DNA from 4 places in the Kitasatospora sp. NPDC048365 genome. Region 4 is predicted to be linked to each of the others. Evidence: riboswitches for the same ligand, from Rfam matches in the RefSeq annotation. Region 4 holds a riboswitch; each other region holds the start of a gene.

Region 1 (7,578 bases), on a different contig from region 4:
GGAGGCGTGGGCGCCGGCGAGCTGCCGGGTGCGGGCGGTGGCCTGGTCGGCGGTGGGGGTGGTGCCGCTGATGGCGGGGGCGACGTTCTGCGCGTCGGTCATGGTGAGCAGGTAGTGCCGGGTGTCGTACCAGGAGGTGTCGATGGCGGTGTACGCGGCGGCGTCGCCGTCGAAGACGACGAACCACGGGCGGACGTTGGCCTCGTAGACCGAGCGCGGGTCGCCGCCGGTGGCGCCGTGGTAGGCGGGGAAGACCTGGGCCTGGCCGATCTTTCCGGCGGCCGAGAGGTCGCGCAGGTGGCGGCCGTACTCGACGTCGGTGTGCAGGGTGTCGAAGGGGTTGCCCTCCTCGAAAGAGCCCGGGATGACGTAGACCAGGGCGCGGCCGGCGAGGGCGGTGCGGCTGGGCCAGTTGCCGGCCCGGGCGGCGTCGTCGAGGGTGGCGTAGGCGCCGCCGCCGGGCTTGGCGAGCAGGTCGGCGGGGCGGAAGGCGGTGGAGCCGAGGTGGGCGGCGATCAGCGAGTCCAGCTGGGCGGGGCCCATGCCGCGGTTGGCGGCGAATCCGCCCTTGAGTTCGAGCTTGATGACGAGGGGGCCGCCGGTGGGGTGGGCGCCGAGCCAGACCCGGACGTCGTCGAGGCAGGTCTCCAGGTTCTTGTTGGCGCCGCCGGTGTAGAGCTGGGCGGGCGTGGTGGCGGTGACGCAGTTGTTGGCGTTGCCGAGCGGGTTGGAGTGGCTGACCTTCCACTCGGTGGTGACGGTGTCGGTCCAGGCGTCGAGCTCGATCATGCCGGTGCCGGTGTCGAGGCCCTGGGCGAGGTACGGGAAGGCGGCGGGGTCGTAGGTGTTGTGCAGGCCGACCGTGGTCGCGGAGCCGAACGGCAGGTCGCCGGTCCCGGCGGCCTCGGCGGTGGTGCCGGGGACCAGGGTGAGGGCGAGGGCGGTTGCGGTGAGCAGTCCGGCGGCGATGGCGCGGCGTACGGTCACGGGTGTCTCCTCGTCAGGTACCGGGCGGTGGCGGGGTTTTCCGCCGGGCAACCGCCGAGGAGAGCATGGGGGATCCGGGCGTCCTTCTGATGACATGACAAGAAAGACTGTCCGAATACAGCTACTCGGGAGTAGAGATCAGTCCCGTTCGCCCAGGACGCCGTGCGCGAGCACCTCGGCGACGGCGAGGTCGACCAGCCGGTAGCGCACCACCCGCCCGTCCCGCTCGCCGACGACCATCCCGGCGGCCCGCAGCAGCCGCAGCGCCTGGGAGACCGCCGGGTCGCGCATGCCGGTGGCGATGGCGAGGTCGGTGACGGCGAGCGGGCCGGTCTCGTGCAGGGCGAGCAGCAGCGAGAGCCGCCCGGGGTCGGCGAGCAGGGAGAAGCGCTCGGCCCAGGACCGGACGTGCTCGGCGTCGCCGATCGCGGCGATCGCCTCGCACACCCGGTGGCCGTCGATGGGCCGGTGGGCGGCGCGGTCGGCCGGTACGAGGTGCATGGGGGCATTCTCGCAGGCGGCCCGGTGGTGATCTTCGCCACCCGTCACACCTGCGCAGCTGTGCAGGCTTGCAGCCGTCGAACCGTCAGCTCTAGGGTGGTCCAGCCGTGGTGTTCGGGAAGACCGGTGCAAGACCGGAGCGGCCCTCGCCACTGTGATCGGGGAATGTCCGTACCCCTCATCTGCCACTGGGCGCACCGCGCCTGGGAAGGCGGGGTACGGGCGCTCAGCACCCCGTCAGCCAGGAGACCGGCCACGGCAGCTCACGAAGTGATTCCACGAGGTGCTGGAGCGTGACCCGCAGATGAGCCTGCCCGAAACCGCCGTGCCCGCCGCGGCCGGTGCCCTTCCGTCCTTCCGCTGGCGCCGCGAGGACACCGTCCGCACGGCCGGTCTGATGGCCGTCATCGTGCTGATGCACCTGGCGGCCTTCGGCACCCTGTTCCTGCTGGTGGTGCCGGAGCGCTACGAGGTCGGCACCCAGGTGTTCGGGGTGGGCCTCGGCATCACCGCGTACACCCTGGGCATGCGGCACGCCTTCGACGCGGACCACATCGCGGTGATCGACAACACCACCCGCAAGCTGATGGCGGACGGCAAGCGGCCGGTGTCGGTGGGCTTCTGGTTCGCCCTCGGGCACTCCTCGATGGTGGTGCTCATGGCGGCCCTGGTGGCCGGCGGCGCCCAGCTCGCGGGCGTGCTGATGGACGACGAGTCCACCACCCACCAGGTGCTGGGCACCGTCGGCACCACCGCGTCGGGCGTCTTCCTGTACCTGATCGCCGCGCTGAACCTGGCCGCGCTGACCGGCATCCTGCGGGTGTTCCGGAAGATGCGCGAGGGCACGTACGACGAGAAGGAGCTGGAGAAGCACCTGGAGTCGCGCGGCCTGATGAACCGGATCCTCGGCCGGGCGACCCGCTCGATCACCCGCCCGGGGCAGATGTTTCCGGTCGGCATGGTGCTGGGCCTGGGCTTCGACACCGCCACCGAGGTGACGCTGATGGTGATGGCGGGCTCGGGCGCGGCGGCCGGCCTGCCCTGGTACGCGATCGTCTGCCTGCCGCTGCTGTTCGCCGCCGGGATGAGCCTGTTCGACACCCTGGACGGCACCTTCATGAACTTCGCCTACCAGTGGGCGTTCTCCAACCCGGTCCGCAAGGTGTTCTACAACCTGACCATCACCGGCCTGTCGATCGCGGTGGCGTTCGTGATCGGCACCATCGAACTGGTCGCGGTGCTGCACGAGAAGCTGGACCTGACCGACCCGGTGACCGGCTGGATCGCCGGACTGAGCCTGGACAACGTGGGCTTCGCGATCGTCGGCCTGTTCGTGGTGGTCTGGGCGGCGGCGATCGGCTACTGGCGCCTCGCCCGGGTGGAACAGCGCTGGACGGCCCGCGGCTGACGGACCGTCGGCCGCGCACAGTCTCCGGCGCCGGGCTCCCGTGGGGGGAGGGCCCGGCGCCGGTCCGTCTCCCGGCCCGCCCCGCGGGCGGTCACATCCCCGGCGGCTCGTCCTCGATCGGGCAGACCACCACGTCGGTCGGCGTGCTGCCCTCGGGCATCGGGGCGGCGTACGCGCGCCGGGCGATCTCCACCGCGCGGTCGGGGCCCGCGCACTCGATCACCCAGTAGCCGGCGAGCACCGGCCGGTCCACGCCGTAGGGGCGGTCGGAGACGGCCGGTGACCCGTCCGGACCGGCGGTGACCACGACCGCGCGGGCCGGCTCGGCCAGGCCCCGGGCGTCCACCAGCTCGCCGGCCTCGGACAGCTCCCGGTTGATCCCGTCCATGTGCTCGACCGTCGCGGTCAGCGTCTCCCGGTCCCAGGCCGGGTACCCGGGGGTCGGACTGCCGGTCATCGCGTCGTAGTCGGCCTGGGTCGCATGGACCATGATCAGGAACTTCGGCATCGGACTCACCTCGCAGGAGCGGTCGCGCAGGAGTGGTCGCGTAGGAGTGGTCCCGCTCCGCAGAATCCTTCCAGCGGCGGCTCCCGGGCGCGCGTCAACCCGCGGCGAGCAGCAGCGTCCCGGCGACCGCCAGGCCGGCGCCGACCACCTGCACCCGGCGCAGCCGCTCCTTCAGCAGGCCGCGCGCCATCAGCGCGGTCACCACCGGGTACAGCGAGGCGAGGACCGCCGCCACCGCCGCCGAACCGCGGTGCGAGGCGGCCGAGAACGCGCCGTTCGCCGCCACGTCCGCGAGGCCCACCGCGGTCAGTGCCGCCAGGCTGCGCCGGGCGTCCGCCAGCCCGAGCGGCTCGCGTCGCCGCCGGGCCGCGTACGCCAGCATCCCGGCCCCGACCGCGGCGTTGCACAGCCGCTGCACGCACAGTGTCAGCAGCAGCCCGCCGCCGCTGGAGCCGTGCGCGATCAGCGCCAGCACGGCGCCGAAGGCCATCGCCGCGCCCAGGGTGAGCAGCAGCGCCTCCCGGCCGATGCCTCCGCCGCCGCGCTGCGGTCCGCCGGCCAGGGCCACGCCGGCCAGCGCCACCGCGATGCCCGCCGCCTGGACCGCGCCCGGGCGCTCGCCGAGGAACAGCCCGACGCCGATCGGCACCGCCACGCCGATGGTGGCCAGCGGCGAGACCACGCCCATCGGGCCGAGGGCCAGTGCCCGGTAGAAGGCGAGCAGTGCGAACGGGCCGATCACGCCCGCGGCGACGGCGAACCACAGCTTGGGCGAGAGGTCGGTGAGGCCGCCGGTGGCGAGGACGGCGCCCGTGAGGAGGACCGCGGCGGCCGTCTGCGAGACCACCACCACGGTGAGGGCCGGCAGGCGCCTGGTCAGTGCGCCGCCGCCGTAGTCGGCCACACCCCAGAGCAGGCTGGCGGTGAGGGCGAGGGCGGCGCTCACGGGTGCGCGACGATTCGGGACAGCATGGTGGACTCCGCAGTACAGTCAGGTGGACTCTGCTTGCAAGGGCAAGGGTAGTTCACTCTGCTGAACTTTCCGAGCCAATATTTTGAACTGAGGCTGATACTGCGCCGTGCCGGACCCCGACCTCGTCACCCAGGCCCTCGCCCGTAACCTCAAGCGCCTGCGCACCGAGCGCGGCCACACCCTGGACGCGCTCGCCGCCCGCTCCGGCGTCAGCCGCGGCATGGTCGTCCAGATCGAACAGGCCCGCACCAACCCGAGCGTCGGCACCGTCGTCCGGCTCGCCGACGCGCTCGGGGTCTCCATCGCCCGGCTGCTCGACTACGACGAGACCTCCACCGTGCGGATCGTCCCCGCCGAGGACGCCGTCCAGCTCTGGACCGGCCCCGACGGCGGCAGTGGCACCCTGCTCAACGGCATCGAGGCCCCCGGCCCGCTCGAACTCTGGACCTGGCGCCTCAACCCCGGCGAGGGCCACACCTCCGACCCCCACCCGCCCGGCACCGTCGAGATCGCCCGGGTCGACGAGGGCGTCCTTACCCTCACCCTCGACGGCCGCGACCACCTCGTCCCGGCCGGCTCCACCGCCTCCTACGAGGCCGGCACCGCCCACGCCTACCGCAACACCGGCACCGACCCGGTCCGCCTCACCCTGGTCGTGCTCGTCCCGCCCCCGGCCTGACCGCCGACCACCGGTGGGTTCGGATGTTCGGGTGGGGGACTGTTGATCGACGGGTCGTCGGCGCTGGACGTGGCGCCGGCCCTGGAGGCGTCCGGTGCGGCCTCGGCTGATCGTCGATCACACCGGCGGGAGCAACCTGACGCTGGGCCCGGACGCCACGGTGAAGCAGGTGCCGGGCGGCTGGGTGTTCGGCGGCCGGGGCACGGCCGGCTCGTACGCGCAGGCGCTGGGCGCGGTGGTGGACACCTCGCGGAGCTTCACCGTCTCCGCGTGGGTGGTGAACGACGCCGCGTCGGGGTCGCGGACCGCGGTCAGCCAGGGCGACGGCGCCGCCTCGGTGTTCGCGCTGGGCCGGGAGGACGCGGGCGGTCAGAAGGCGTGGGTCTTCCGGGTGCAGACCGGGCCGGGGGCGGCGGACGCCGCGACGGCGCGGGCGGCCGTACCGGGCGCCGCCGTCACGGGGGAGTTCACGCTGCTGACGGCGGCGTACGACGCGGGGCAGCGCACGGTCACGTTGTACGTGAACGGTACGGCGGCGGGTTCGGCCAAGCTGGCGGCCGGGCCGACCGGCGGCGGGCCGCTGGAGCTCGGCCGGGGCCGGCGCGGGGGTGCCTGGGCCGAGCCGTGGGCCGGGGCGGTCGGGCACGTGCAGGTCTTCGACCGCGCGGTGTCCGCGGCCGAGGCCGCCCGGATCAAGGCCCAGGGCGGCCCCGGCTTCCCCGCCACGGCGGACTGGCTGGTGTAGTTGTGCGGCGTCAGCGCTCCTCGCGGAAGTCGACGTGCCGGCCGGCGACCGGGTCGTACTTGCGGAGGGTGAGCCGGTCGGGGTCGTTGCGGCGGCTCTTGCGGGTGACGTAGGTGTAGCCCGTCCCGGCGGTGGAGCGGAGCTTGACGACGGGGCGCAGGTCGCTGGCGGCCATGGGGTCCTCCTCGTTCGCGGTGTTTCAGGAAACGGGAACCGTTTCCACCTTCGCCTCAACCGCCGGGTCGGCCTGGGCATTCCCGCCGGCCCGCAGCCGCCCGGCGCCGAGCACGGCGATGCCCGCCAGCGCGGCCAGCGCGCCGCAGACCGGCCACAGCAGGCCGGGCGCGTGGTCGTACAGCGCGGCGCCGAGCGGCGGGGCGAGCACGCTGCCGCTGATCGAGGCGCCGGCGTACAGGCTCTGGAAGCGGCCCTGGTAGCCCTCGGGCGCGCAGTCGGCGACGTACGCGGTGGCCGGGGTCTTGTAGAGGATCTCGCCGAGGGTGACCAGCAGCATCATGGCCGCGGCGGCGGCCACCGAGGCGGCTCCGGCCAGGACCGAGAAGCCGGCGCCGACGAGCAGCAGCCCGGTGCCGATGATCCGCAGCGGGGCGATCCGGCGCAGCGCGAGGGCGGCGGGGATCTCCAGGCAGAGGATCGCGCCGCCGTTGACGGCGAGCAGCGCGCCGTACACGCCGGTGGAGTGGCCGTGGTCGGCGAGGAAGACCGGCAGGGTGGAGTACTGCTGGCGGTAGGCGGTGTCGACCACGACGATCGCGGGCAGCAGCGCCAGCAGGGCCGGCCGGCGGCGCAGCATCGCCCACAGGCCCGGCCCGGGCCCGCCCGCCCGTTGCGGCCCGGCGGCGGGGGCGCGGCGCGGCGGGTCGGCGCCGAGCACGCGCGCGGCGTAGGCGGCGAACAGCAGGGTGCCGGCGCCGTCGAGGCGGAAGAGCAGCTCGTACGACCAGTGCGCGGCGATCAGCGCTCCGAGCAGCGGGCCGAGGGTGAATCCGGCGTTGGCGGCGAAGCGCATCACGGCCACGCCCTGGCGGCGGGCGCCGGGCGGCATGGCGACCGCGACCAGTGCGCTGTTGGCGGCGCGGGCCGCGCCGGCGGCGTACTGGGCGAGGGCGAGCAGCGCGGGCAGGACCGGGGTGGGCAGCTCGGGCAGCAGGAGCAGGCCGGCGCCGGAGAGTGCCGAGCCGGCCAGCAGGGTGCGCCGGTGGCCGTAGCGGTCGCCGAACCAGCCGCCGGTGAAGTTGCCCGCGACCAGGCCGATGCCGCCGATCCCGGCGATGGTGCCGGCGGTGGTGACCGGCAGTCCGCGTCCTTCGGTCAGGTAGACGAAGAGGTAGACGAAGGTGAAGGTCACCAGCATGTTGACGAAGCTGCCCGCCGACAGCAGCCAGACCGGCCGTGGCACGGTGCGCACCGCTTGCCCCCTGAGTAAGTTCCTTTGGGGAACTGACTATGCCAACCTGGTAGGACTGGGGTCAACAGGGATCCGAGACACACACCCCGGGGTGAGCGGATGGTCAGGCGGGGCGAGGCGGGTGACGCGGACTGCGCGATCGCCCGGGCGCTGGACGTGGTGGGCGACCCGTGGACGCTGCTGATCGTCCGCGACGCGGCGCGCGGGGTGAGCCGCTTCGACGGCTTCCAGGCCGAGCTGGGCCTGTCCCGCAAGGTGCTCGCCGAGCGCCTGCGGCTGCTGGTGGACGACGGGGTGCTGGTCCGCGAGCCGTACCAGGACCGGCCGGTGCGCCACGACTACCGGCTG
Region 2 (7,578 bases), on a different contig from region 4:
GGCGAGGAGACAAAACCCCTCCCCTCTCCCCTCCCCGGCGGAAGCACGCAGCATCACCCGCCTCCAGCGCCCGGAACAGGCCTCCCGGCCCAGCCCGAGTGGTCACTCGAAGGTGCCGGAGTGGGTCCGATATTCGGAAACTTCGGTGGAACGTAGTGACACGCGTCACTTCGTGCTCTAAATTCCGGCTGACTTCCGATCACCAGAGGTGCTGCTCGGCGGGCGCACAGTAATGTGCGCTGCGGCGCCGACGAGGTGAGACCACTTCAGCCGGAGCCGCTTACATGTCGTCAGAAACGAACCTCCCGGCGGTCACACCCGCCCGGGTCCTGGCCGGGCTGTGCCTGGCCGTGCCGATCGTCGCCATGCTCTGGGTCGCGTCGTACACCAAGGCCGATCCGGAGCTCGGCGGGATGCCGTTCTTCTACTGGTACCAGCTGGCGTGGGTGCCGGTGTCGGCCGTGTTCACGGTCGGTGCGTACCTGCTGATCAACCGCGACGAGAAGGCCCGCAAGGCCGTCCGCGGGGGTGACGCGCTGTGAAGGACGTCAACTGGGTCGCACTGACCGTCTTCCTGCTCTTCTTCGTCCTGGTCACCGTGATGGGCTTCCTGGCCTCGCGCTGGCGCAAGGCGGACGACGCCCTGCACCTGGACGAGTGGGGTCTGGGCGGCCGCAGCTTCGGCACCTGGATCACCTGGTTCCTGCTCGGCGGCGACCTGTACACCGCGTACACGTTCATCGCCGTCCCGGCGGCGATCTACGCGACCGGCGCGGCCGGCTTCTTCGCGGTGCCGTACACGATCATCGCCTACCCGCTGGTCTTCCTGTTCCTGCCGCGGCTGTGGTCGGTCTCCCGGGTGCACGGCTACGTGACCCCGGCGGACTTCGTCCGGGGCCGGTACGGCTCGAAGGCGCTGTCGCTGGTGGTGGCGCTGACCGGGATCCTGGCGACGATGCCGTACATCGCGCTGCAGCTGGTCGGCATCCAGGCGGTGCTGGACGTGCTGGGCGTGGGCGGCAGCGGCAACTGGTTCATGAAGGACCTGCCGCTGTTCCTGGCGTTCGGCGTGCTGGCGGCGTACACGTACTCCTCGGGCCTGCGGGCGCCGGCGCTGATCGCGTTCGTCAAGGACACCCTGATCTACGTGGTGATCATCGTCGCGGTGATCTACATCCCGATGCGCCTGGGCGGCTACGGCCACATCTTCGACTCGGCGGCGCAGAAGTTCTCCACGGTGAACCCGGCGACCGGCAAGCCGATCGGTTCGCTGATCCTCGGCGAGAAGGCGCACTGGACGTACGCGACGCTGGCGTTCGGTTCGGCGCTGGCGCTGTTCATGTACCCGCACTCGGTGACCGGCGTGCTGGCGTCGAAGTCGCGGAACACGGTCCGCCGCAACATGGCGATCATGCCGGCGTACTCGCTGATGCTGGGCCTGCTGGCGCTGCTGGGCTTCATGGCGATCGCGGCGGGCGTGGGCAAGGGCGTGAAGGGCTACAACAACCAGCTGGCGGTGCCGCAGCTGTTCGAGAACATGTTCCCGGACTGGTTCACCGGTGTGGCGTTCGCGGCGATCGGCATCGGCGCGCTGGTGCCGGCCGCGATCATGTCGATCGCGGCGGCCAACCTGTTCACCCGCAACGTGTACAAGGAGTTCCTGAACCCGGCGGCGACCCCGGCGGACGAGACCAAGGTGGCCAAGGTCGCCTCGCTGCTGGTGAAGGTCGGCGCGCTGGTCTTCGTGCTGCTGATGGACAAGCAGGCCGCGATCAACCTGCAGCTGCTGGGCGGCCTGTGGATCCTGCAGACCGCCGTCTCGATCGTGGCGGGCCTGTTCACCCGGTGGTTCCACCGCTGGGCCCTGCTGGCCGGCTGGGCGGTCGGCATGGCGTACGGCACCTGGAAGGCGTACGGGATCTCCTCGCCGGCCACCAAGCACTTCGGCGGCAACTCGGCCGAGATCCCGGTGATCGGGCAGATCGGCTACATCGGCCTGACCGCGTTCGTGCTCAACGTGCTGGTGGCCGTCGCGCTGACGCTGGTGCTGAAGGCCGTGAAGGCCCCCGAGGGGCTCGACGAGACCGCCACCGCGGACTACAGCGCGGACGCCGGCGACGAGGCCCTGAAGGACGCTCCGCAGCCCGCTGCGGCGCACTGAGTCACCCGGGGCGCGCGGCCGAGCGCCGTGCGCCCTGTGATCGCGCCGTCACTCCGGTCAACACTGGAGTGACGGCGCGATCATTTGTTATGACGAGAACGGGGAGTCGCGGCCATGGCAGACGTCACCACCATCTCCAACGGGCACCGCACGCACCGGGGCGGCGCCCTGCTGCCCTCGGTGCTCATCGCCACCCGGCACGGCGAGTCCGTGGCCAACGTCGAATTCCGGAACGCGGAGGCGTCCGGCGCCCTGACCGTCCCGATCGGGAGCAGAGACGCCGACATCCCGCTCTCGATGCACGGCCAGGCCCAGGCCCAGGCACTCGGCCGCTGGTGGGCCGCCCTGCCGCCGGCCGACCGGCCGCGCTCGGTCTGGTGCTCCCCGTACGTGCGCACCACCGAGACCGCCCGGATCGCACTCGCCCAGGCCTCCGGGCTCGGCGCGGTGCCGGTGGCGCTGCCGGTCCGCTACGACGAGCGGCTGCGCGACCGGGAGCTCGGGGTGCTGGAGATGCTGACCAAGGCGGCGATCGAGAAGGAGCACCCGGCGGAGGCGGCGCGGCGCCGCAAGATGGGCGAGCTGTACTACCGGCCGCCGGGCGGGGAGTCCTGGCTGGACGTGGCGCTGCGGGTGCGCAGCGTGCTGCGGGACGTCTGCGAGGAGGAGGCCGGCCGGCCGGTCCTGCTGGTCGCGCACGACTGCACCGTGCTGATGCTGCGGCACGTCCTCGACCGCCTCTCCGAGCCCGACCTGCTGGCCCTGCCGCCGGTCGCCAACTGCTCCACCAGCCTCTGGCGCCCGCAGGCCGGCCGCCTCCTCCCCGACGGCTGGAACGGCACCGGTCACCTCTGAGCGCTCGCGCGGACGCGCTCAGACGCCCGCGAAGGCCCTCCGGTAGGCCTGCGGGGTGGTGCCGAGGCGGCGGCCGAAGTGGTGGCGGAGCGTGGCGGCGTTGCCGAAGCCGCTGCGGGTGGCGATCGCGTCGATCGGCTCGGCGGTGGACTCCAGCAGCCGCTGGGCGTGCAGGATGCGCTGCCCGGTGAGCCAGCGGTGCGGGGTGGTGCCGGTCTCCTGCTGGAAGCGGCGGGCGAAGGTGCGCGGCGACATGTGGGCGAGGGCGGCCAGCCGGTCGACGGTGGTCTCCTCGTCGAGGTGCCGGCGCATCCATTCGAGCACCGGGCCGAGCGACTCGCCGTCCGCCTCGGGCAGCGGCCGGTTGATGAACTGGGCCTGGCCGCCGTCCCGGTGCGGAGCGACCACCATCCGCCGGGCGATGCCGCGGGCGACCTCGGCGCCCTGCACCTTGCGGACCAGGTGCAGGCAGGCGTCGATCCCGGCGGCCGTGCCGGCGGAGGTGATCACCGGGTCGTCGTCGACGTAGAGCACGTCGGGCTCGACGGTGGTGAGCGGGAAGCGCCGGGCCATGGTCTCGGCGTGCTTCCAGTGGGTGGTGGAGCGCCGGCCGTCGAGCAGCCCGGCGGCGCCGAGCAGGAAGCTGCCGCTGCAGATGGAGAGCAGGTACGCGCCGCGGTCGTGGGCCGCGCGCAGCGCCTCCAGCAGCGGCTCCGGGTAGCTGTCGCGGACCCCGGTGGCGGTGGCGACGACCAGGTCGGCCTGCGCGATCCGCTCGGGGCCGTGCGGGACGTCGACGGTGAAGCCGGCGTGGGTGCGCATCGGGCCGGGCCGGTCGCCGACCAGGGCGAAGTCGTAGACCGGCAGGCCCTCCTCGCCGCGGTCGAGGCCGAAGACCTCGCAGGCGACCCCGAGCTCGAAGGGGTGGACCTCTTCCAGGACCACGGCGACGACGTTCTTCAGCATGGCTCCAGGATGCCGTTGGCAGGATCTTTCGGCAAGCGTGCGTTTCTGCCACTCGCGAGGCGGTCGGCGCGCCGGGAGAGTGGAGGCATGACCTCAGCGCTCGCCCTGATGGGCATCATCGGCTTCTTCGGACTGCTCGGCGCCCTGGTCGGCCGCGACCTGGAGCGCACCGGCCGGCACGGGCGGGACAACTGGCACCGCCCGGGCGGCTACCCGGTGGACCCGGCCCTCCCCGACCGGCTGCACGGCCCTTCCGGCAGACTGTCCGGATGGACACCGTCATCCGCCGCGCCCGCCCCGAGGACCTCGTCGCCGCAGGTGACGTCACCGTCGAGGCGTTCGTCGGCGACGGCCACACCCCTGCGGACGGCGACTACGTCCGGCTCCTCCGGGACACCGGCCGGCGCAGCGCGGAGGCCGAGCTCCTCGTCGCGGTCGACGCCGCGGACGGGAGAGTGCTCGGCTGCGTGACCTTCGCGGTCGGCGGCACCGAGTGGGCCGACATCGCCCGGCCCGAGGAGGGCGAGATCCGGATGCTCGCGGTCGGCGCGGCCGCCCGCGGGCGCGGGGTCGGCGAGGCGCTGGTGCGGGCGGCGATGGACCGCAGCCGCGAGCTGGGGCTGGCCGGGATGGCGTTCTCCACCCGGCCCGCGATGACCGCCGCGCACCGCCTGTACGAGCGCCTGGGCTTCGTCCGGACCCCTTCCCGGGACTGGGAGCCGCGCCCCGGAATCGACCTCCTGGTGTACGCGTTGGCCTTCTGACGGGTCGTAGGGTGGCTCCGCGCGACCGCACGGACACCGCACGGACACGACACGCCGCCACTACATCTGGGGCTTCCAGCTCCGCACGCCACTACATGTATGCTCACTCTCGCTGTCGAACGCAGGGGAACCCGGTGCGAGTCCGGGACTGCCCCGCAACGGTGAGCGGGCTCGGCGTACCCCGGCCCGCACAGTCCGAGGACCTGCCGACGGTGTGCACACGGCTTCCCCGCAGACGCCTCGGTGCACAGCTGTGCCGTCCGGGCCTCGTGGGCGGGCCGGGGGTGGATCTTCGCGCGCTTGAAGCGTTTCGGCGCGCTCTCCTCCCCTGCCTGTGCGCGCGTCCGGGCTCGTACCGTCCGCTGCCGCCACAGGAGAGAGTGCGCCTTGACCGTCGCTGCCTCAGTCACCCTGCCCGCCCAGGGATCCGCCGACGCCTTCACCGACCCCGGTGCGGCGCTGCTTCGGCTGCTCACCGACCGCAGCACCGACCTCCCCCAGGTGGACCCCGGCCACGTCGCCGCCGCCGCGCTGCGCGGCCGCCACGCCGGTTCGGACTTCGCCGAGCTGCGCGGGCTGGCCGTGGAGGCCGCCGCGTCGATGATCGCCGAGGACCCCCAGTACTCGAAGCTCGCGGCCCGCCTGCTCGCCCTGGAGATCCAGGACGAGGCGGTCTCCCAGGGTGCCGTCTCCTTCGCCGCCTCGATCGCCGTCGGCCACGCCGAGGGCCTGATCGGCGACGTCACCGCGGCCTTCGTCGCGAAGCACGCGGACGTCTTCGACGCGCTCGTCGACCTGCAGGGCGACGACCGCTTCGAGTACTTCGGCCTGCGCACCGTGCAGTCCCGGTACCTGCTGCGCCACCCGATCACCCGCAAGGTGGTCGAGACCCCGCAGCACTTCCTGCTCCGCGTGGCGGCGGGCCTGGCGGTCGGCGACACCGAGCAGTCGGTCGCCGAGGTGGCCGAGCTCTACACCCTGATGAGCCGCCTGGAGTACCTGACCAGCTCCCCGACGCTGTTCAACTCCGGCACCAAGCACCCGCAGATGTCCTCCTGCTACCTGCTGGACTCGCCGCTGGACAACCTGGACTCGATCTACAACCGCTACGCGCAGATCGCCCGGCTGTCCAAGCACGCCGGCGGCATCGGCCTGTCCTACTCCCGGATCCGCTCGCGCGGTTCGCTGATCCGCGGCACCAACGGCCAGTCCAACGGCATCGTGCCGTTCCTGCGCACCCTGGACGCCTCGGTCGCCGCCGTCAACCAGGGCGGCCGCCGCAAGGGCGCGGCCTGTGTCTACCTGGAGACCTGGCACGCGGACATCGAGGAGTTCCTGGAGCTGCGCGACAACACCGGCGAGGAGGCCCGCCGGACCCACAACCTCAACCTGGCGCACTGGATCCCGGACGAGTTCATGCGCCGGGTCAACGCCGACCAGGAGTGGTCGCTGTTCTCCCCCGCCGACGTCCCCGAGCTGGTCGACCTGTGGGGCGCCGACTTCGACGAGGCGTACCGCAAGGCCGAGCAGGCCGGCAAGGCCGTCCGCACCATCCCGGCGCAGACCCTGTACGCCCGGATGATGCGCACCCTGGCGCAGACCGGCAACGGCTGGATGACCTTCAAGGACGCCTCCAACCGGGCCGCCAACCAGACCGCGCTGCCGGGCCGCACGGTGCACTCCTCCAACCTGTGCACCGAGATCCTGGAGGTCACCGACGACTCCGAGACCGCGGTCTGCAACCTCGGCTCGGTCAACCTCGGTGCCCACGTCGCCGCCGGCGCCACCGCCGCCGACCTGGTGAACGCGATGGACTGGGACCGCCTGGACGCCACCGTGCGCACCGCGGTGACCTTCCTCGACCGGGTCATCGACATCAACTTCTACCCGACCACCGAGGCCGGCACCTCCAACTCCCGCTGGCGCCCGGTGGGCCTGGGCGTGATGGGCCTGCAGGACGTCTTCTTCCAGCTGCGGATCGACTTCGACTCCGCCGAGGCGAAGACCCTCTCCACGCTGATCTCCGAGCGCATCATGCTCACCGCCTACGAGCGCTCCGCGGACCTGGCCGAGCAGTTCGGCCGCCACGAGGCGTACGGCGAGACCCGCGCCGCCCGCGGCGAGCTGCACATCGACCACTTCCCGACCGCCGCCCCGCAGTGGGCCGGTCGCTGGGACGCGCTGCGCGCCCGGATCGCCACCACCGGCCTGCGCAACTCGCTGCTGCTGGCGATCGCGCCGACCGCGACCATCGCCTCGATCGCCGGCGTCTACGAGTGCATCGAGCCGCAGGTCTCCAACCTGTTCAAGCGCGAGACGCTGTCCGGCGAGTTCCTCCAGGTCAACCCGTACCTGGTGCGCGAGCTCAAGGAGCTCGGCGTCTGGGACCAGCAGACCCGGGACGCGCTGCGCGACGCCAACGGCTCCGTCCAGGAGCTGAACTGGCTGCCGCAGGAGGTCCGCTCGCTGTACCGCACGGCGTGGGAGCTGCCCCAGCGCGCGCTGATCGACCTGGCCGCGGCCCGGATGCCGTACATCGACCAGAGCCAGTCGCTGAACCTCTTCATGGCGGCGCCGACCATCGGCAAGCTCAGCTCGATGTACGCCTACGCGTGGAAGGTCGGTCTGAAGACCACCTACTACCTGCGCTCGCGCCCGGCCACCCGGATCGCCCAGGCTGCCTCCGGCGCCGCCCGCACCGCCGCGCCGCAGCCCGTGAACACCCCGACCCTCTCCCAGGAGGAGCAGGACGCCATCGCCTGCTCCCTGGAGAACCCCGAGTCCTGCGAGGCCTGCCAGTAATGAGCACCGAGAACCGCAAGATGCTGCTCG
Region 3 (7,578 bases), on a different contig from region 4:
GCCAGGAGCAGCGGCAGCAGCAGGGCGAACAGCCACGGCGCATCGGCGGAGTGACCGACCAGGTCCGACTTCCGCGAGGCCAGCAGCGGCCACCCGAACGCCGCCACTCCGACCGCCGACACCAATCCGAGCACCACCCCGGACCGCCACCCCAACCTCTCCATCCCGCTCACCGACCCCCCTCCCCACCGAACGCCCGCGGCGTGGCCGGGGCCGCTGGGGTGTTCGAGCCGTCGGCGTCCTGCGCGGCAGCGCGCTCCGCGTCCGGCCGCGCCGGGACGGCGGGTGTCTGCGGGGTGCCCGAGGCCAGGCGGTTGACCGGCTGCGCCGGGGCCTGCGGCAGGCCGGTCGACTGGGCCGCAACGCCTCCCACACCTGGCTGCGCCGGGACGGCGGGCGTCTGTGGCGTGGCCGGGGCCTGGGCGTGCAGGGCGGCGAGGGCGACGGCGACCTGGGGGACGGTCAGGTACGGCGGGAGGATCTTGGCGGTCTGGGGGGCGAAGGCGGGGGAGGCGAGGACGGTTTCGGGGGTGGGGCCGTCGGCGACGATCTCGCCGTCGGCGAGGACGGCGGTGCGGTCGGCGAGTTCGGCGGCGAGTTCGACGTCGTGGGTGGCGAGCAGGATCGCGTGGCCGTCGGCGGCGAGCCCTCGCAGGACGGTGACCAGCCGGGCCTTGGCGGCGTAGTCGAGGCCGCGGGTGGGTTCGTCGAGGAGGACGACGGGCGGCCGGGCGGTGAGGACGACGGCGAGGGCGAGGGTGAGCCGCTGGCCTTCGGAGAGGTCGCGCGGGTGGGTGTCCTCGCCGACGCCGGGCAGCAGCCGGGCGACGAGTTCGCGGCAGGTTCCGGGGGCCGCGCCGGCGTCCCGGTCGGCGGCGGCGCATTCGCCGGCGACGCTCTCGCCGTAGAGCAGGTCGCGCGGGTCCTGCGGGACGAGGCCGACCCGGCGGATCAGGTCCTTGGGCCGGGTGCGGTGCGGGACGAGCCCGCCGACCCGGACCGTGCCGGAGGTGGGGGCGTGCAGGCCGACGAGGCTGCCGAGCAGGGTGGACTTGCCGGCGCCGTTGCGTCCCATCAGTGCGGTGATCCCACCCGCGCGCAGTTCCAGGTCGACGCCGCGCAGCGCCGGGACGGGGCCCCGGGTGACAGCCAGCCGGGCGACGGTGACCAGCGTCTCGCCAAGAGGATCGGGCGTGGACGGGGGCGCGGTGGCGGTGAGCCGTTCGCGGAGCGTCACGGCCCGCCGGCGGGCGTCGCGGACGGTGAGCGGCAGCGGGTCCCAGCCGGCGAGCAGGCCGAGGTCGACGACGGGTGGCCGGACGGGGGAGCGGGCCATCAGTTCGGCGGGGTCGCCGAGCCGGGGTGCGGCGCCGTCGCCGGGCAGCAGCAGGACCTGGTCGGCGTACTGGACGACGCGTTCCAGCCGGTGCTCGGACATCAGCACGGTGGTGCCGAGGTCGTGCACCAGCCGCTGCAGGACGGCGAGGACCTCCTCCGCGGCGCCGGGGTCGAGCGCGGAGGTCGGCTCGTCGAGCACCAGGACCTTCGGGTGGACGGTGAGCACCGAGCCGATCGCGACCCGCTGCCGCTGGCCGCCGGAGAGGGTGCTGAGGGCGCGGCCGCGGAGTTCGGCGAGGCCGAGCAGGTCGAGGGTCTCCTCGACGCGGCGCCGCATCACGGCCGGTGCGAGGCCCAGGGATTCCATGCCGTAGGCGAGTTCGTCCTCGACGGTGTCGGTGACGAAGTGCGCGGCCGGGTCCTGGCCCACGGTGCCGACCAGGTCGGCGAGTTCGCGGGGCCGGTGGGTGCGGGTGTCGCGGCCGTCGACGGTGACCCGGCCGTGCAGGGTGCCGCCGGTGAAGTGCGGGACCAGCCCGTTGACCGTTCCGAGGAGGGTGGACTTGCCGCAGCCGGACGGGCCGACCAACAGGCACAGTTCGCCCTCGGGGACGGTGAAGTGGACGTCGCGCAGGGCCGGCGCGTCGGCGTCGGCGTACTGGACGGAGACCTGGTCGAAGACGATCACCGGCTGCTCCGGGGTGGGTCGGGGGCGACGAGGGCGGGCAGCAGCCCGATCAGTACGGCAGCGGCCGCCGGGAGCGGGAGCTGCGGGGCGGTGAGCGGCACCACGGACGGGCTGAACGCCTCGGGGTGGCGTCCGGCGAGCAGGATCAGCAGTCCGGCCACCGCGAGTCCGGAGCCGGCGGTCAGCCATTCGGGCAGGGCCCAGGGGTCGGGCCGGTAGCGGGTCCTGACGGAGCGTCGGCCGCCGAGTGCCAGTCCGCCGGCCGCCGCCGCGACGCCGGCCAGCAGCAGCGGTACGGCCCAGGCCGTCCGTCCGCCGGCGCCGAGCAGGCCGTACGTGGCGCTGCACACGGCGAGCAGGCCGAGCAGGGTGAGTGCTCCGGCGGTGCGGACGATGCGGCGCGGGACGTCGGCGGTGCGGCCGAATCCGCGCGAGTCCATCGCCGCGGCGAGGCCGACCGAGCGTTCCAACGCGCCTTCCAGCACCGGGAGTCCGACGGCGAGGACAGCACGGACGCCGCGGTCCTCGCGGCCGCGCAGCCGGCGGGCGGCCCGCAGCCGGCGGATGTCGGCGACCAGGTTCGGCGCGAAAGTGGTCGCCACCACGGCGGCCACCCCGACCTCGTAGAGCGCCCCGGGCAGGCAGCGCAGCAGCCGGGCCGGGGAGGCGAGGGCGTTGGCGGCGCCCACGCACAGCAGCAGGACGGCCAGCTTCAGGCCCTCGTAGCAGGCGAACAGGACGCCCTCGACGGCCACCGGTCCGCCGAGCCGCACGCCCTGCGCCCAGGCGGGGAGCGGGAGATGGGGGAGGGTGACCAGCACGTGGGTGCCGCCCACCGGCGACCCGAGGACCACCGCGAACGCCAGCCGCAGCCCGAGCACCACCAGGCCGATCCGCAGGAACGCCCCGTAGGAGCGGGCCCACGGCGCGTCGCTGCGCCGGGCCGCGACCACGTACCCGGCGACCGCCGCGATCAGGAGCAGCAGCACCGGATTGGTGGTGCGGGACGCGCCGGCGGCCAGCCCGAGCGCCCACAGCCACCACGCACCGGGGTGCAGCAGGCGGGGGCCGAGGCGGCGGGCGGGGGGCGATGGCATGGTGGTGGGTCTCTTCCCTGGCTCTTCCCTGACTCTTCCCTGGATCTTCCCGGGTCAGCGGCGGCGGCGGGCCTGCCAGACGGCGCCGGCGGCGAGTGCCGCGACCAGCGCGCCGCCCGCCACCAGGCCGAGCGACGGGCCGTCGTCGGCGGGTGCGCCGCCGGCTGCCGGGGCCGCCGGTGCGGCGACGGTGTCGGCGCAGCCCGCGCGGGGGTATCCGGCGATGGCGCAGAGCACGCCCGCGGAGTCGTAGCGCAGCGGCGGGGCGACGGCGGCGAGCACGTCGGCGGAGGAGGCGGCGGCCGGGACGGCGGCGCACGCGGTGCGCGGCGCGGGCGGTTGCTCGCCGCCGGGGGCGTCGGCGGCGGTGCCGAAGTCCAGCACCACGGCGACCCGCTTGCGGCCCGCGGCGGGCGGGGTGTCGGCGCAGATCGCGGTGAACTCGCCGGTGGCGGTGGGCCGGGCGGCGTCCTGGCCACCGTCCGGGCTCACCGCGAAGCGCCAGCCGTCCACCGCGCCGTCGGCCGGGACGAACCCGGCCGGACCGACCTGCTGGTACGCCCACGCGGAGCCGGACCACTTCCAGAACGACCAGTACCGGTACCCGGCCGCCTGCGCGCCGGGCGCGACGGCGACCAGCGCGGCCACCAGCGCGACGAGCACCGCGAGAAGCAGGGCGACGAGCGGCGCGGCCGCCGGCGCCGGCCGGAGGGCCGGCGCCGGGGTGGTGCGGGCGGTCACTTGGCGCCGTTGCGGGTGGTGCGGCGGCGGTTGAGGCTGAGCAGCAGGCCGCCGCCGACGCCGACGAGGAGGCCGACGCCGATCATCCAGCCGGCCGAGAAGCCGCCGTTCTCGTCGGGCTCGGTGATGCCGGAGCCGGGGGCCTTGGTGGCGTCCGGCTCGTTGGCGGCCTTCGCGGCGGCGGCCGCCGGGACGGAGGCGGGCTTCGGGCCGGCGTCGATCAGCAGCTGCACCATGTTGGTGCCGCCGAAGTTGTACGGGTCGAGCTTGGTGGCGCGGGCGACCAGCAGCAGGGTCGCGGCGGCGGCCGGGTCGGTGCCGTTCTTGCCCTGCGCGGCCCAGGCGTAGCCGTTGCCGGCCAGCCAGTCGGCGGCGCTGGCGGCCTCCTTGGCGTGCCCGGCCTGGACCAGGCTGAGCACCGCCCACGAGGTGGCGTTGAAGTCCGGGCCGGGGGTGGCGCCGGGGGTGTCCAGGAGCAGGCGCTGGCCGCCCGCGGCGAGCTTCGCGGTGAGGTACGCGGCCGCGGCCGACGCCGAGTCGGCGCGGGCCACGGTGCCGGCGGCCGCACCGTCGGCGCAGGTCAGCGGCTTGGCCGGGGCGTCGGCGCGGTTGTCGGCGGTGACCGGGAGGCGGCCGCCGGCGGCGGCGAGCGCGGCCTGCGAGGAGGCGAGGACGTTGGCGGTCAGCGGGCTGCCGGCGACCGGCTGGTAGGCGAACGCGCCGCGCTGGTCGGCGGGGGAGGCGCAGCCGAGCTGGAAGCCGGCCAGGCCGTCGTACGCGCTGTGGCCGTCGCGGGCGACGCCCGCCGGGTCGGCGCCGGCGGCGAGCAGCGCGGAGACGGCGAGCGCGGTGGAGTCGGTGTCGCCGGGGCTGCCCGGGTTGTAGGACCAGGTGCCGTCGGTGTTCTGGTTGGCCTTGAACCACTGCACGGCCTTGGCGACCGGCTCGGTGTGGCCGCCGAGGGCGACGAGTGCCTGGACGGCGACGGCGGTGGCGTTGGAGTCCTCGGTCTTCGGGTCGCAGGCGGTGGCGGTGTCGGCCCGGAAGGACGGCCAGCCGCCGTCCGCGCACTGCTGACCGAGCAGCCAGCCGACGGCGGACTCGGCGGGCACGACCTCGTTCTGCTTCAGCGCAGTCAGGGCCAGCGACTGCCGCCACACGCCGTCGTAGCCGGGGTCGCCCTTGCCGTACAGCCCGGCCGGTACGGCGGCCGGCGCCGGCGTGGTGGCGGTGCTCGGGGCGGTGCTCGGGGAGGAGGCGGGGGCACTCGGCGTGGCGGAGGCGGACTCAGCCAGGGCGGGGGCGGCGGCGGTGCCGGCCAGCAGCAGCCCGGCCAGGACGGCGGAGCCCAGACGGGCAGGGGTGATCATGGAGAGGGTGCCTTTCGGTGAGCGGTGGCAGCGGCCCGGGAGCACCGGGCCACCCGTAGACCACGACGGAGACGGCCGCTCGCCCTCCGCCGGGCAGTCCGACTGCGCCGCCGGGTGGGCGGCTCACGGTTGCGGGTCAGCGCCGGATTCGCACCGGCTTCCCCCTGGCGGAGAGCGGATGAAGTTGTTGTCGCGCCAGGCACTCTAACCGCCCCGCCGTCCCCCGCCGGAAACTGGAACCTGTTCCTGTCCGTTCCCGCGGCCGCCCGGAGCGGTCAGCCGGCCGTGAGCAGCCGGGCCGCGGTGTGCAGGTCGGCGCGGACCTCCTGGAGCGAGGCGCGCCCGCACAGCCAGGCCAGCAGGGTGGCGTGCCAGGTGTGCCCGATCACCCGCAGCGCGGCCTGCTGGTCGGCGCTGGGCGGGCCGGGCAGCCGGGCGGCCTCCAGGACGATCGCCGAGGTCAGCCCGGACACCTCGTCCACCTCGCTGCTCAGCGAGCGGTCGGCGAAGGACAGGGCCCGCACCATCGCCTCCGCCAGCCTCGGCTCGCGCTGCAGCGCGTGGAAGGCGGCGGTGAGCGCCTCGGCGACCCGGGTGGCCGGGTCCTCGCCGGTCGGCGGGTGGCGGCGGACCTGTTCGTGCAGGTGGAGCAGTTGTTCGCGCATCACCGCGACCAGCAGGTGCACCTTGGACGGGAAGTACCGGTACAGCGTGCCGAGCGCCACCTCGGCGTCCTCGGCGACCTCGCGCATCTGGACCGCCTCGTACCCGCCGCGGGCCGCCAGCGCGGTCGAGGCGCGCAGGATCCGGCGCCGCCGCTCCGCCTGACGCGGAGTGAGCGGACCGTCGGCGACGGTGGTCGAGGTCAAGGCGGCCCCCTGGAACGGCAGTCCGGACGAAGCGGTCTGTGGAAGAGTTCCCGGCGTGGCGTGAATCACCTGCCCTGGCTCGGGACAGCAAGCTACGGCCCGGTAATCTTCGAGGACTCTCGTCGTTCACCCCGTGGACGACAGGAGGCCAGCACCACCCGTGAAACGTGATCTACTTTACCGGCCGTCGCCGGTCCCGGTGAGTAGGGATAAGGGGCCCCAGGATGACCGCGCAGCCGCCGCCGTCTCTCCGCATCGCCCTGCTCTCCTACCGCGGCGACCCGTTCTGCGGCGGCCAGGGCGTCTACGTCCGCCACCTCTCCCGGGAGCTCGCGAACCTCGGCCACCACGTGGACGTGATCGGCGCCCAGCCGTACCCGGTGCTGGACCCGGTCGAGGGCACCGGCTCGGTCCGCCTGGTCGAACTGCCGAGCCTGGACCTCTACCGCTCGGACGACCCGTTCCGCACCCCGGCCGCCGGCGAGTTCCGCGGCCCGGTGGACCTGCTGGAGTTCGCCACCATGCGCACCGGCGGCTTCCCCGAACCGCTGACCTTCTCGCTGCGCGCCCGCCGCTACCTGGCCCGGCACAAGGGCCGCTACGACGTCGTCCACGACAACCAGACCCTCGGCTACGGCCTGCTCGGCCTGGAGCGCCACGGCTTCCCGCTGGTCACCACCGTGCACCACCCGATCACCGTGGACCGCCGGCTGGAGATCGCGGCCGCCGGCACCCGGCTGGAGCGGCTCGGCAAGCGCCGCTGGTACGCCTTCACCCGGATGCAGAAGCGGGTCGCCGGCCGGCTCGACCACATCATCACCGTCTCCGCCAGCTCCAAGGCGGAGATCGCCGAGGACCTCGGCGCCGCGCCCGGCGCGATCTCGGTGGTGCCGATCGGCGCCGACACCCGCCTGTGGTCCCCCTCGGACGCGGTCGCGGTGGTCCCCGGACGGATCGTCACCACCTCCAGCGCCGACGTCCCGCTGAAGGGCCTGGTCCACCTGGTCGAGGCGCTCGCCAAGGTCCGCACCGAGCGGGACGCGCACCTGGTGGTGGTCGGCAAGCCGCAGCGCGGCGAGGGCCCGGTCGCCGACGCGGTGCGCCGCTTCGGCCTGGAGCCGCACATCGAGTTCCGCACCGGCCTGAGCGACACCGAACTGGTCGACCTGTACCGCTCCGCCGAGGTGGCCTGCGTGCCCTCGCTGTACGAGGGCTTCTCGCTGCCCGCCGCCGAGGCGATGGCCACCGCCACCCCGCTGGTCGCCACCACCGGCGGCGCCATCCCCGAGGTGGCCGGCCCGGACGGCGAGACCTGCCTGGCGGTGCCGCCCGGCGACGCGGGCGCGCTGGCCGGCGCGCTCGGCCGCCTGCTCGACGACCCCGAGCTGCGCGCCCGCCTCGGCGCCGCCGGACGCGAGCGGGTGCTCGCCCGGTTCACCTGGCGCCGCGCCGCCGAACTGACCGCCGAGCGCTAC
Region 4 (7,578 bases):
GGTCGTGCCCCACACCGCGCCCACCCGGCACCCGTCCAGGAACGCCTCCTCCGCCGAGTCGTCGACCGTCACCACGCCGTGGTGGATCTCGTACCCCTCGACCCGCTCCCCGTACGCCTCGCCGACCGGACGGGCCAGCACCTTCTCCCGGCCGAAGACCACCCGGGTCGGCAGCAGGCCGAGGCCCTCGGCGCCGCCGGTCCTGGACTCCACCTCGTCGACGATCTCCCGGCCGAGCATCTGGTAGCCGCCGCACACGCCGAGCACCGGCCGTCCGGCCGCCGCCCGCGCCTTGAGCGGCGCCTCCATGCCGCGCTCGCGCAGCCACGCCAGGTCCGCGACGGTGGCCCGGGTGCCGGGCAGCACCACCAGGTCGGCGTCGGCCAGCTCCTCGGGGCGGGTCGCCCAGCGGACCAGCACGCCCGGTTCCTGCGCCAGCGCGTCCAGGTCGGTGAAGTTCGACAGCCGCGGGAAGCGCACCACGGCCACCCGCAGCACGTCCGCGCCGACCGGTCCGGCGCTCGCGCCGGACGCCACCACGGTGGTGAGGTCCAGCGAGTCCTCGGCGTCCAGCCACAGGCCGCTCAGCATCGGCAGCGTGCCCAGCACCGGACGGCCGGTCAGCTCGCGCAGCATCTCCAGGCCGGGCGCCAGCAGCCGCGCGTCGCCGCGGAACTTGTTGACGAACCAGCCCGCCACCAGCGCCTGGTCCTGTGCGGAGAGCAGCGCCAGCGTCCCGTACATCGCGGCGAAGACGCCGCCGCGGTCGATGTCGCCGACCACCACCACCGGCAGCTTCGCCGCCGTGGCCAGACCCATGTTGGCGATGTCCCGGTCCCGCAGGTTGATCTCGGCGGGCGAACCGGCGCCCTCGCAGATCACCACCTCGTACCGGCTGCGCAGGTCGGCCAGGCACTCCAGCGAGCGCTCCAGCAGGTACGGCTTGCGCTCCCGGTAGTCCAGCGCGCCGACCTCGGCGACCGGCCTGCCGAGCAGCACCACCTGGCTGCGGGCGTCCGCGCCGGGCTTGAGCAGCACCGGGTTCATCGCCGCCTCCGGCTCGACCCGGGCGGCCTGCGCCTGCATGGCCTGCGCCCGGCCGATCTCCGCGCCGTCGGCGGTGACGAAGGAGTTCAGCGACATGTTCTGTGCCTTGAACGGGGCCACCCGCACGCCCTGCCGGGCCAGCCAGCGGCAGATGCCCGCCGTGACCACGCTCTTGCCCGCGTCCGAGGTCGTTCCCGCGACCAGCAGGGCGTTACCCACGCCCGCCTCCCTTCAGCAGCGCCCGCGCGCCGACCGTGACCGCCAGCGCCAGAGCGCCGACCCGCCGGGACAGCCGGCAGGCCCGTTCGATGTCCGCGACCGCCACCGGCCGCAACTCCCCGCCGAGCACCGGCCGGTGCTCGACCCGGGTGCCGTACGTCAGGGTGCCGCCGAGGCGGACGCCCAGCCCGCCCGCGAACGCCGACTCCGCCTGGCCCGCGTTCGGGCTCGGGTGCGAGGAGCCGTCGCGCCGCCAGACCCGCCACGCGCCGGCCGGGGACGGCGCGGCCGCGACCGTCAGCAGCGCGGTCAGCCGGGCGCCCGGCCAGCCCGCGACGTCGTCCAGGCGGGCGGAGGCCCAGCCGAACCGGCGGTGCCGCGGCGACTTGTGACCGACCATCGCGTCCAGCGTGTTGACCGCCCGGAACGCCAGCAGGCCCGGCGCGCCCGCGACCGCGCCCCAGACCAGGGCGTTGACCACCGCGTCCGCGGTGTTCTCGGCCACCGACTCGACCACCGCGCGGGCGATCTGCTGCCCGTCCAGCGCGCTCGGGTCCCGGCCGCACAGGTGCGGCAGCCGCTCCCGGGCCGCCGCGAGGTCACCCGCCTCCAGGGCCCGGCCGACGGTCCGCGCCTCCCGGGTCAGCGAGGTCCCGCCGAGCACCGTGAACGCCGCCCCCGCCGCCAGTGCCGCCCGGCCGACCGGCCGGTGCCGCAGGGCCCGCTCGGCGGCCAGCGCGCCGGCCGCGACCGTCCCCACGCAGGCGGCGGTGTAGAGCGCGCCGGCTCCCCGGTGGTCGCGCCACAGCGCCCGCTCCAGGCGGGACGCGGCACCGCCGAACAGGGCGACCGGATGGCCGCGCCGGGGATCGCCGAGCCGCGCGTCCGCGAGATAGCCCGCGACGGCGCCCAGCACGTACGGGGCAGCCCGCATGCGCGCGTGTCCTCACTCAGGGTCCGCGCCCTGGATCGACGAGAGCGGAGGCGAGAGTGTCGTGGCTCCCGGGGTCGCGCATCGCGCCCCGGTGACAGTGGCGGGACCGCGCCGGACTCGCACCGGCTTCCTCTGCATGCCTCCGTAATGGCCCAAGGATCCCATCACGCTGTCGGACCGGCAGTCAACCAAGCCCGCGGAGGGGTCGGTCACACCGACCCGCCGTCACTACCTCCGAGTAGGCGGCCGGTTCGCACCCCCCGCGTCCGTACGATCGTCCAGTTCCCGGCAGGGGCGGTGACCTGCGCTTCGTGTCTTCAGCGGCTGGGTCGCCCGACGGTGGCGCCCGTACGTTCGGGCCATGCGACGTCGACAGCCGCCCGCCCCCGCCCCGGTGCCGTTCTCCCCGGCCGCCGCCCGTGCGCACCGCGCCGGCCTCGGCCTGACCCCGGACCAGGTCGCCGAGGGCATGGCGGCCCACGGCGTCCGCCTGCTGCCCGGCCACGTGCTCGGCTGGGAGAGCGGCCAGATCCGGCCCACCGAGGAGGAGTTCATCGCCCTCGCACGGGCCCTGTGGTGCCCGCCCGCCAGCCTGATGGGCGTGCCGCCCGCCACGCTGCGGGACCACCGGGTGGCCCGGGAGCTCGGGCAGGAGCAGACCGCCCGGCGGATCGGCATCTCCCTGGCCGCCTACCGGAAGGCCGAGGAGACCGGGACCTGGAGCGGCGACGAGGACCAGACCTGGGCGCTGGCCCAGGCCCTGCGGCTCGGCCTGCGCCAGCTGGTGCAGGTCACCGACCGGACCGCCGAGCTGGAGCAGCGCCTCAAGCAGGCCGTGGACGGCCGCTGGCAGGCCCAGCTGTCCGCGGTCGCCCGGATCGTCCCGGCCGAGCCCGGCCGGCTGGAGGCCGCGCTGGCGGCCCTGCAGAACGAGTACCTCGTCCCCACCCACTGGGGCGCCACCGCGCCGCCCCCGCCGAAGGTGCCGCCGGCGACCCGCTTCTGGGAGCTGCTGGAGGGCCGCTGACGCCCCAACGGCCGCCCCCGCTGGCCGCGCACCGCCGAACGGGGTGGACTGGTGACCGTACTCAGTCCACCTCCGTCCCACCGGGGAGCGCTATGCGTTGGGGAACCGCCGCGATCGTGGCCGCCGCTGCCGTCGGAACGGGAGCGGCGGTCCTGCTGCTCGGGCGCAAGGTCTCCGACCGGGTCGTCAGGCCCGCCCCCGCCGGACCGACCGGCCCCGCGTCGCTGCGCGTCCACGACCTCGGCGCGGGCCGGGTCACCATCACCCGCAGCCCGGAGTCGGTCCGCCCCGGCCACTACGCCCTGGAGTGGGCCGACGGCGGCCACGCGGTGGTCGGCGAGATCCTCTCCACCGACGTGCAGAGCGTCTCCCGCCGGCTGGAGCGCGCGGACAGCGGCACCCTCACGGTCGGCACCGAGGTCCACCTCACCCCCCGGGTCCACCTCGGCGACCCGCGCACCGCGCTCGGCCTGGACTTCACCGACACCGCCGTGACCGGCGAGCTCGGCCCGATGCCGGCCTGGCACACCGCGGGCATCCGCGGCACCTGGGTGGTCCTGGTGCACGGCCCGGGCGCCGACCGGAGCCAGGCGCTGCCGGTGCTCCCGCTGCTGCACGGCCTGCGGCTGCCGACCCTCACCGTGACCCACCGCGGCGACGCGGGCGCGCCGCCCTCGCCCGACGGCATGAGCCACTTCGGCGAGAGCGAGTGGCGCGACGTGGAGTCGGCCGTGCGGTACGCGCTGGACCGGGGCGCCGGCCGGGTGGTGCTGTACGGCTGGTCGCTGGGCGCGACCATGGCGCTGCAGACGGCGGCCCGCTCGGCCTGGGCGGACCGGATCGGCGGGCTGGTGCTGGACTCCCCGGTGCTCGACTGGGACGCCTCGGTCCGCCGGGAGGCCGTCCGGGCGGGCATCCCGGCCGCGCTGGCCGAGCTCGGCGCGCTGGCCGCCCGGGGCCGCACCGGCGTGGACCTGGCGGGCTTCGCCCGGCTCGCCGCCGGCGGCGACCTGCACGCGCCGACCCTGCTGCTGCACAGCCCCTCCGACTCGATCGCGCCGTTCGCCGCCGCCCGGCGGCTGGCCGCGCGGCGCGAGGACCTGGTGAGCCTGCAGCCCGTCCCGGACGGGGAGCACGCGGCGCTGTGGAACGCCGACCCGGACCGGTACACCGAGGCGCTCCGGCGCTTCCTCACCCCGCTGCTCTGAGCTGATCCGGACATGCCAGGTCAGCGTACGCACCGGCCCGGTTCGCCCTGCTCTGCCCGGTCTGCGGGCCGCCCGTCGCCCGGCGGCCCGAGACGGTGCGGCATCCGATGTGACAGAAGGCCGGTGCACGGGGAAGACTGCACGGCGTGACGTCTCGGAACCCGCGCGACCGTGATGCCTCGCACCAGCCGCTCAGCAGCGGTGCGACGGTGACCCGTCTGCCTGGCACGGCCAACCGGGCCGACGGCGCCGCCCCGGGCGCCCCGGGTGCCGGTGCCGTCCGCCGCCGCGTCCCCCCCAAGCCCGGCCGCGGCCGGGTGCCGGTGCCGGACGGCTTCCCCGCCCCCGCCGAGCTCGCCCCGCTCGCCCGCCGGATGCTGGTCGACGCCGTGCGCGTCGCCCGCTGGGCCGGCGAGCTGGAGCACGTCGACAAGCGCGGCGAACTCCTCCCCGACGACGCCCGCGCGGCCGGCCGCGCCCTCGCGATGACGGTCGGCGCCGCCGCCAAGGCCTGGGGACAGGCCCTGCTGGTCGGCCTGGTCGAGCTCCGCGACGGCGGCGCCGGCCCCGGCTGGCGCCTGCACGCCTGGGAGCGCGACGACGAGGCGGTGATCCGCGGCTGGTCGGCGCTGTTCGACGCCTGGACCCTGCTCGCGCCCGTCCCGCCCGCCGCGCTGCGCGGCGTCTTCGCCCAGCTCGCCGGGCAGGCCGTGGACCTCGCCCCGCAGCTGCTCTCCTTCCTGCACCTGGTCGACGGCCCGGTCCCCGACAGCGAGCTGCTGGAGATGCTGCGCCGCGGCCTGGACGAGCGCCGGCACGTCTCCGGCGTCTCCCTGCTCTCGCCCGTCCCGCACGCCGCCTCCGCGGTCTCCGCGGTCCGCGGCACCTGCCGCGAGCCGCAGATCGACGTCCCGTACGTCCCCTCCGACGTCGCCGCGGTCCTGGACTGGATGCTGGACGGCCTCGCCGCCGTCGGCGCCCTCGGCCGGGCCGACGAGGCCGCCGAGCTCTCCCCGCTCGGCCACTGGGCGGTGCGCGCCAAGCTGGAGGAGATCTGCACCGTCGCGCAGACCGCGGCCGGGCACATCGAGCAGAGCGCGCCCGAGCTGCTGGAGGCCTGCGCCGCGTACTCCCCGGGCCCGGCCCGGGCCGAGTTCCGCGCCTGGGTGGCGGCCCGCCCGGTCGACCGGGCGGTCGCCGAGCTGCTGGACGCGGCCCGCGGCGAGGACGCGCTGGTGCGCGGTCTGGCCTTCGAGGCGCTGCGGGTCGCCGGCGGGACGGCCGAGCAGGCCGTCCGCGGCGCCGTGGAGGAGGCCGTGCTGCGGCCCTACGCCCTGCTGTGGCTCGCCGAACAGCTGGACGAGGGGGGAGTGTCCCCCGCCGACGTGCTGGGCGCGGAGGACGCCGCCTGGCTCTGGGTGGACACCGCCGCCGCCGTCCTGGACCACGGGGACACCGCGCTGCTGGTCGGCCACGTCGAGGGCGCCTCGGCGGGCGAGCCGGTCCGGCTCTTCAACCGGGCCCGCCAGTCCGGCCACCCCCGCGCCGCGTCCGTCCTGACCGCCGTCGCCGGTGTCCACCCGGACCCGGCGGTCGCCCGCGCGGCGCGCCGCAGCGCCTTCAGCGTCGTCAAGTAGGCAACGCAAAGACCGAGGGCGCGAAGAACGATGTTCTTCGCGCCCTCGGTCTTTGCGTGCCTTACTTCGAAGCGGCGCGCTTCGCCCGCACGTCGCCGACCTTCTGGCCGACCTTGCGGCGGATCACCAGCAGCGGCGCCATGGCCGCCAGGGTGATCTGCGCGACCGCGCCGATGTGCATCAGCGTGTCGCCGCCCGGCAGGCCCGCCGCCCAGGAGGCGAGGCAGCCGATCGAGACGACGATCCAGGCCAGCGTGGCGGTGGCCAGCAGGCCCTGCGGCTTCGGGTACTCGATGCGGCTGACCATCAGGTACGCCACGCCGGAGATCATCAGCAGACCCGGCACGAACGGCGGGTCGAGCAGCACGATCGCGATCACGGTCATCGCGCCCATCGGGCAGGGCATGCCCTGGAAGATCCCCGGCCGCATCTTGACGGCCGAGAACCGGGCCAGCCGCAGCACCACCGCGAGCAGCACGGTCAGCGCGATCAGCGCGGACAGGCGCTGGTCGGAGCCGGGGGAGACGATGCCCCAGACCGCGACGAAGTACGCCGGCGCGATACCGAAGCTGATCAGGTCGGCGAGGTTGTCCAGCTCCGCGCCGAGCGCGGAGGAGCGCAGCTTGCGCGCCACCAGCCCGTCGAAGAGGTCGCACATCGCGCCGATCAGCAGCAGCGTCACCGCGGTGGCGGCGCTGTGCTTGACCGGGGCGGCGGACTCGCCGGTCAGGTGCGGCATCAGGATCCCGGTGGTGATCGAGTAGATCGCCAGGAAGCCGCAGACGGCGTTGCCCAGGGTCAGGAAGTCGGCGGTGGACAGGTGCTGCGGCGAGCGGGGAGCACGGAGCTCGCGGTCGCGCGCCCAACGGCGGCGGCGCAGTTCGGTCTCCTCCTCGTCGCCCAGGCCGACAAGGGTCTCAGGATCAGTCACGGTCAAGGCGCGTCACCCCGGCTGTGGTCTTCTGGCCGACCTGGACGCCAACCTCGACGCCGGCCGGCAGGTAGGTGTCGACGCGGGAGCCGAAGCGGATCAGGCCGACCCGCTCGCCCTGCTCGACCTTGGTGCCGGCGTCCACGTACGGCACGATGCGACGGGCCACGGCCCCCGCGATCTGCACCATCTCGATGTCGCCGAGCTCGGTGTCGAAGTGCCAGACGACCCGCTCGTTCTGGTCGCTGTCCTTGTTGAACGCCGGGACGAAGCCGCCGGCGACGTGCTCGACGGACGTCACGGTGCCGGCCAGCGGCGCGCGGTTGACGTGGACGTTGAGCGGGCTCATGAAGATGGCGACGCGGGTGCGGCCGTCCGGCCACTCGTCGATGGACTGGACCACACCGTCGGCCGGAGAGATCACCGTGCCGGTGCCGATCTCACGCTCCGGGTCACGGAAGAACCACAGCATGCCCGCGCTCAGCGCGCAGGCGGGAACGGCCGCCAGCGCCCACTTGCCGGAACGCCGGGTGAGGGCGGTCGTCACGGCGGCGGTGGCCAGCGTGGGCACGAAC

The links. A riboswitch is a leader RNA that binds a small molecule or an ion and turns the genes downstream of it on or off. The one in region 4 is predicted to bind cobalamin.
Region 1: another riboswitch for cobalamin. It lies ahead of ACGFX4_RS25175 (HoxN/HupN/NixA family nickel/cobalt transporter); the one in region 4 lies ahead of ACGFX4_RS22060 (cobalamin biosynthesis protein).
Region 2: another riboswitch for cobalamin. It lies ahead of ACGFX4_RS00800 (ribonucleoside-diphosphate reductase subunit alpha); the one in region 4 lies ahead of ACGFX4_RS22060 (cobalamin biosynthesis protein).
Region 3: another riboswitch for cobalamin. It lies ahead of ACGFX4_RS12895 (prenyltransferase/squalene oxidase repeat-containing protein); the one in region 4 lies ahead of ACGFX4_RS22060 (cobalamin biosynthesis protein).

Annotation. Positions count from the first base shown of each region.
Region 1 covers NZ_JBICYJ010000026.1:55,449-63,026, reverse strand. Annotated here, with positions in the region: gene ACGFX4_RS25185 (phosphatidylinositol-specific phospholipase C domain-containing protein) at 1-987, opposite strand, end outside; gene ACGFX4_RS25180 (ArsR/SmtB family transcription factor) at 1,126-1,488, opposite strand; cobalamin riboswitch at 1,569-1,761, shown strand; gene ACGFX4_RS25175 (HoxN/HupN/NixA family nickel/cobalt transporter) at 1,793-2,896, shown strand; gene ACGFX4_RS25170 (YciI family protein) at 2,988-3,404, opposite strand; gene ACGFX4_RS25165 (EamA family transporter) at 3,499-4,350, opposite strand; gene ACGFX4_RS25160 (XRE family transcriptional regulator) at 4,484-5,056, shown strand; gene ACGFX4_RS25155 (LamG domain-containing protein) at 5,151-5,801, shown strand; gene rpmG (50S ribosomal protein L33) at 5,812-5,976, opposite strand; gene ACGFX4_RS25145 (MFS transporter) at 6,001-7,230, opposite strand; gene ACGFX4_RS25140 (winged helix-turn-helix transcriptional regulator) at 7,330-7,578, shown strand, end outside.
Region 2 covers NZ_JBICYJ010000001.1:171,981-179,558, reverse strand. Annotated here, with positions in the region: gene ACGFX4_RS00825 (DUF3311 domain-containing protein) at 285-542, shown strand; gene mctP (monocarboxylate uptake permease MctP) at 539-2,161, shown strand; gene ACGFX4_RS00815 (histidine phosphatase family protein) at 2,276-3,016, shown strand; gene ACGFX4_RS00810 (helix-turn-helix domain-containing protein) at 3,035-3,982, opposite strand; gene ACGFX4_RS00805 (GNAT family N-acetyltransferase) at 4,252-4,746, shown strand; cobalamin riboswitch at 4,829-4,972, shown strand; gene ACGFX4_RS00800 (ribonucleoside-diphosphate reductase subunit alpha) at 5,134-7,548, shown strand; gene ACGFX4_RS00795 (ribonucleotide-diphosphate reductase subunit beta) at 7,548-7,578, shown strand, end outside.
Region 3 covers NZ_JBICYJ010000010.1:117,355-124,932, forward strand. Annotated here, with positions in the region: gene ACGFX4_RS12875 (ECF transporter S component) at 1-164, opposite strand, end outside; gene ACGFX4_RS12880 (ATP-binding cassette domain-containing protein) at 170-2,026, opposite strand; gene ACGFX4_RS12885 (energy-coupling factor transporter transmembrane protein EcfT) at 2,023-3,123, opposite strand; gene ACGFX4_RS12890 (SCO2322 family protein) at 3,178-3,864, opposite strand; gene ACGFX4_RS12895 (prenyltransferase/squalene oxidase repeat-containing protein) at 3,861-5,234, opposite strand; cobalamin riboswitch at 5,305-5,428, opposite strand; gene ACGFX4_RS12900 (TetR family transcriptional regulator) at 5,510-6,103, opposite strand; gene ACGFX4_RS12905 (glycosyltransferase family 4 protein) at 6,328-7,578, shown strand, end outside.
Region 4 covers NZ_JBICYJ010000021.1:74,317-81,894, forward strand. Annotated here, with positions in the region: gene ACGFX4_RS22055 (cobyric acid synthase) at 1-1,266, opposite strand, end outside; gene ACGFX4_RS22060 (cobalamin biosynthesis protein) at 1,259-2,200, opposite strand; cobalamin riboswitch at 2,234-2,373, opposite strand; gene ACGFX4_RS22065 (transcriptional regulator) at 2,562-3,227, shown strand; gene ACGFX4_RS22070 (alpha/beta hydrolase) at 3,320-4,435, shown strand; gene ACGFX4_RS22075 (hypothetical protein) at 4,582-6,072, shown strand; gene ACGFX4_RS22080 (CDP-alcohol phosphatidyltransferase family protein) at 6,134-7,009, opposite strand; gene ACGFX4_RS22085 (phosphatidylserine decarboxylase) at 6,996-7,578, opposite strand, start outside.